2 regions of the Bacillus sp. WC2503 genome follow, and region 1 is predicted to be linked to the other one. Evidence: riboswitches for the same ligand, from Rfam matches in the RefSeq annotation. Region 1 holds a riboswitch; the other holds the start of a gene.
What was found. Region 1 has a riboswitch for S-adenosylmethionine ahead of ACUN26_RS21550 (methionine ABC transporter ATP-binding protein). Riboswitches for the same ligand answer to the same signal wherever they lie in the genome.
Positions count from the first base shown of each region.

Region 2: it holds a riboswitch for S-adenosylmethionine, as region 1 does, so the genes downstream of both, mtnK (S-methyl-5-thioribose kinase) here and ACUN26_RS21550 (methionine ABC transporter ATP-binding protein) in region 1, are expected to answer to the same signal.

Region 1 covers NZ_JBQYMD010000001.1:4,157,787-4,160,252, forward strand. The annotation lists gene ACUN26_RS21545 (methionine ABC transporter permease) at 1-400, opposite strand, end outside; gene ACUN26_RS21550 (methionine ABC transporter ATP-binding protein) at 393-1,418, opposite strand; SAM riboswitch class I at 1,728-1,835, opposite strand; gene ACUN26_RS21555 (hypothetical protein) at 1,961-2,305, opposite strand; gene ACUN26_RS21560 (thioredoxin family protein) at 2,459-2,466, opposite strand, start outside.
Region 2 covers NZ_JBQYMD010000001.1:3,297,784-3,300,249, reverse strand. The annotation lists gene ACUN26_RS16780 (carbon-nitrogen family hydrolase) at 1-761, shown strand, start outside; SAM riboswitch class I at 834-974, shown strand; gene mtnK (S-methyl-5-thioribose kinase) at 1,065-2,246, shown strand; gene mtnA (S-methyl-5-thioribose-1-phosphate isomerase) at 2,243-2,466, shown strand, end outside.

The DNA.
Region 1 (2,466 bases):
TTTTTGCCCCCATTGCTTTTGAAGCTTCGATTACACCTTTATCAATTTCACGAAGTGCAATTTCAACCATTCTTGCGTAAAATGGTGCCGCTCCAATAATTAAAGCTGGCAATGCTGCACTAGCCCCGAGAATTGTTCCAAGGATAATCTTTGTGAATGGAATTAATAAAATGATTAAAATGATGAACGGTATAGAACGGAATATGTTTACAAAGGCTCCAATCCCTGTATTAACCGCTTTGTTTTCCCATAAATTATCTTTCGATGTCATAAAGAGTAACAATCCTAAAATGAGTCCTAAAACAAATGTGGCAAGCGCTGCGATTGCCGTCATATATAACGTTTCACCAGTCGCTTCTAACATTTGATTCCAATCAACATTTGCGAGTAACTTATCCATGTGCAATCACCTCCAGCTCTACTTGATCTTGATGTATTCCCTCTATCGCTTGCTGGATTGCTGTTTCCTCACCATTTAAATGAACAACTAAACTTCCGTAAGAACCGTTATTCGTTTGTGCGATATTTCCTTGCAAAATGCTAACTTCTATATCACTGCGTTGCATTAATCTTTGAAGTACTGGTCTTTCTACAGCCTCGCCGACAAACTGCAAGCGAATTACTTTGCCATCTGGATATTTTTCAATTAAACTTTCAATTGTTTCGTTTGTATCTTCAGAATCTGTTAACTGCTGTACAAAGCGTTTCGTAATGTCTTGCTGTGGATTACGGAATACGTCAAGTACTGGACCTGTTTCTACGATTTTCCCTTTCTCCATTACCGCAACACGATTACAAATCTTTCGAATTACGTGCATCTCATGTGTAATCAATACAATTGTTAAACCGAGACGCTTATTAATATCAAGTAGTAAATCTAAAATTTGATCTGTCGTTTCCGGATCCAGTGCTGACGTTGCTTCATCACATAAAAGCACTTGTGGGTTGTTAGCTAACGCTCTAGCAATCCCAACACGTTGCTTTTGTCCACCACTTAACTGGGATGGATACGCGTCTCCTCTTCCTTCTAATCCAACGAGATGAATTAACTCATCAACACGTTTTCTTCTCTTCTCCTTATCAACACCTGCAATCTCAAGTGGAAATGCGATATTTTCGCGTACAGTTCGTGACCAAAGTAAGTTGAAGTGCTGAAAAATCATTCCAATTTCTTGCCTTGCCTTACGAAGTTCACTTCCTGTAATTGCTGAAATGACACGATTTGCAATTGTAATTTGGCCAGAAGTTGGTTTCTCTAACTGATTAAACAGCCTTATTAAAGAACTTTTCCCAGCACCACTATATCCGATAACACCAAATATTTCGCCTTTTTCTATTTTTAAATTGGCGTTATCTACAGCAGTGACATCACCGCTTTTTGCCTTATATATTTTCTTTACATTTTCTAATAAGATCATGATGTTCACCCCTTTTTTAAGTAAAAAGCGCAAGCGGCTCGTTTAGAACAAGTGGACGCCCGAATCCCTGACGTAGAGGCGCTTTTTGCCTCATAGGAAGGGATGAAACGAACGACTGTTCTAGCCGCTGGAGCTGGATTTCATAAAACTTTGGATAGACTCCGCAATTTTTTTATTTTTCATGCGTGTAATCTATCGCCATAGCTCCTCTTATTATTTGAATGTCCTCCACATTCAAACAACAAAAAAACCTTTCCGCTTTAGAGAAGCAGAAAGGTTTATATGCGTATATAACAACATTATCCCTCTCTCTCATCTCTCAAAGCATTCGCTTTGCAGGAATTGGCACCATTTCAACATAAGTTGACGGTTGCCGGGCTTCACAGGGCACAGTCCCTCCACCTCTCTTGATAAGAGAAATCAGATTTAATTTTCGTCTGATTTGTAATTTATGAAATTGTCTATATTTTATGAATTGAATTGTATCAATATCCACACGTCATGTCAACAAGAATTTTCACAAAACAAGAAACTTCAGAATTTTAAGCACCTACTGACATCGGTTTACATATATGAAACATCGATTCAACTAATAGCATCGTTCGATATGTTCCCGAATATTGCACACGTCCATCGTTCATTAACGTTTGCAATCTTACATTTCCGTTCACTAATTGTTTTACATCCTCTTCATCTAAGCACACAATTTGTTCCGTTCCTCTTGCCTCTTGTGACAATTCTATATAATCTCTTGAAATTTGTAATGAACAACTTTCATCTCCAAAGCGGAAATTAACAGTTTTTTCTCCTTGTCTTAAAAGCGGTTCTAAATGATATTGACCGTTAGCGTAATTTACAAATGATTGAAGCAAAGAATATAATTTCACCCTAAATCACATCCTTCATATCACTTTCTATTACATACCATTTCCCTCTCACTAAAGAGCAATCCTGTTACTTTCGCTCGACAAATACTGTATCCATCCCGCATGTCGACATATTTCCCAAGAAATATGTCGAGGCGGCAAAAACTTTGCCGCCTACTTTA
Region 2 (2,466 bases), 860 kb from region 1:
AAATGGATATTGTATTTGGAGATGTAGAAAAAAATATGGAGAACGCTAAAAACAAAATAAGCGAAGCGATGAAGGAAAGACCAGATGTTATCGTCTTACCAGAACTATGGACAACAGGATATGATTTAACGAGGCTTTCTGAAATTGCAGATAGAGATGGATTAGAAACGAAAGAAAGGTTGAAAGAATGGTCGAAGCAATATGGTGTACATATTGTTGGTGGTTCTATAGCAAAGCAAACAGAGCAAGGGGTTACCAATACAATGTATGTCGTAAACAACGAAGGAGATCTAGTCAATGAATATAGTAAAGTACATTTATTTCAGCTTATGGATGAACACAAATATTTAATGGCGGGTAATAAAACAGGTGAATTTAAACTAGATGATATCGAGTGCGCTGGCACAATTTGCTATGATATTCGTTTTCCAGAATGGATGCGCGTTCATACTGCTAAAGGGGCAAAAGTTTTCTTCGTTGTAGCAGAATGGCCATTAGTTCGTTTAGCACATTGGCGTTTGCTATTGCAAGCAAGAGCAGTTGAAAATCAATGTTATGTTGTTGCATGCAATAGGTCAGGAAAGGATCCGAATAATGAGTTTGCAGGTCATTCTCTAATTGTGGATCCTTGGGGTGAAGTCGTGGTAGAGGCAAATAAAGAGGAATCCATTTTATTTGGAGAACTTACATTCGAAAAGATTAAAGAGGTACGTAAAGGAATTCCAGTTTTTGCAGATCGCCGTCCAGAACTATACAAATAAAATATTGACAAGTGATTTTTATTCTTGGTATAGTCTTCAACATAAAGTTAAAAATTCTAAAAAATTATATAACTCTTATCAAGAGCAGGTGGAGGGATTTGGCCCGATGAAGCCCAGCAACCGACCGTAATACCATTGTGAAATGGGGCGTTTATGACGCCAAAAGGCACGGTGCTAATTCCAGCAGAAAGTAAAATTTCTGGCAGATAAGAGGGGAGAAGATAAACTTCAAACCTCTTTCTTAGTGGAAAGAGGTTTTTCTGCGTTAGAAAAACCTCTGAATTTAAAAAGGAGGAAAAGACGATGGGATATTATTCATTAACAGAAGTAACAGCTGTACAATATGCGAAAGAACATGGATATTTTGACAAGAAGGCGAATGTAGTTTGTCATGAAATAGGAGATGGAAATTTAAATTACGTGTTCAAATTAGTTGATGGAGAGAGATCAATTATAATAAAACAAGCACTTCCATATGCGAAAGTAGTTGGTGAGAGCTGGCCGTTGTCTATAAAAAGAGCGACGATTGAAAGCAAGGCATTAAAAATTTTTGCGAAGTATGTACCAGATTATGTTCCGGTAGTGTACAGTCATGATGAAGAGTTAGCAGTTACAGTAATAGAAGACTTATCAAGACTAACAATTACAAGAAAAGGATTAATAGATGGAGAAGGATATCCACTTTTATCCCAGCATATCGGTCGTTTTCTAGCACATGTTTTATTTTATACTTCAGATTTCGGTTTACAGTCAGAAGAGAAAAGGATGCTAGAAGGTACATTTGTAAATCCAGACCTTAGTAAAATTACAGAAGATTTAGTTTTTACGGATCCGTTTGGACATTACGATACGAATGATTATGAGTCAGATTTACAGTCAGTGATTGATGAACTTTGGAGTGACAAAATTTTAAAACTAAAAGTAGCACAATATAAATATAAGTTTTTAACGAGAAAAGAAGCGCTTATTCATGGTGATTTACATACTGGTAGTATTTTTTCATCACCTTCTGAAACGAAAGTGATTGATCCAGAATTTGCAACGTACGGTCCATTTGGCTTTGATATCGGTCAATTTATCGCAAATCTATTATTAAATGCTTTATCGAGAGAAGAAGAAAAGAGAAGTGTACTATTTTTCCATATAGAAAAGACATGGAGTTATTTTGTAGAAACTTTTACGAAGTTATGGATTGGAGAAGGGGTAGAAGCATATACGAAAGAAAAACAATGGTTACCAATTATTTTGCAAAATATCTTTACTGATGCCGTCGGATTTGCCGGATGTGAACTGATTCGTAGAACAATTGGTTTAGCTCATGTAGCGGATTTAGATGAAATAGCAAATAAAGAAAGAAGAATTCAAGCTAAGAAGCAAGCGCTGTACTTAGGAAAAGAACTAATAAAATATGAATCTAAGTGTGCTGATATTCAACTGTTTCGAACATTATTTCAACAGACAGTTTCAGGAGGCATAAAAGCATGAGTACATTTGTAACTGTTCCGAGGTCTGTAAGTTGGAAAGGTGATGCAATTGCGGTATTAAATCAAACAAAGTTGCCGTATAGTACAGAATATAAAACGTTGACGACTATTGAAGAGGTATGGAAAAGTATTGTAATGCTAGAAGTACGCGGAGCACCCGCAATTGGAATTGTAGCAGCATTTGGTTTGGCGCTTGCATCAAAAAAATATAACACGATACA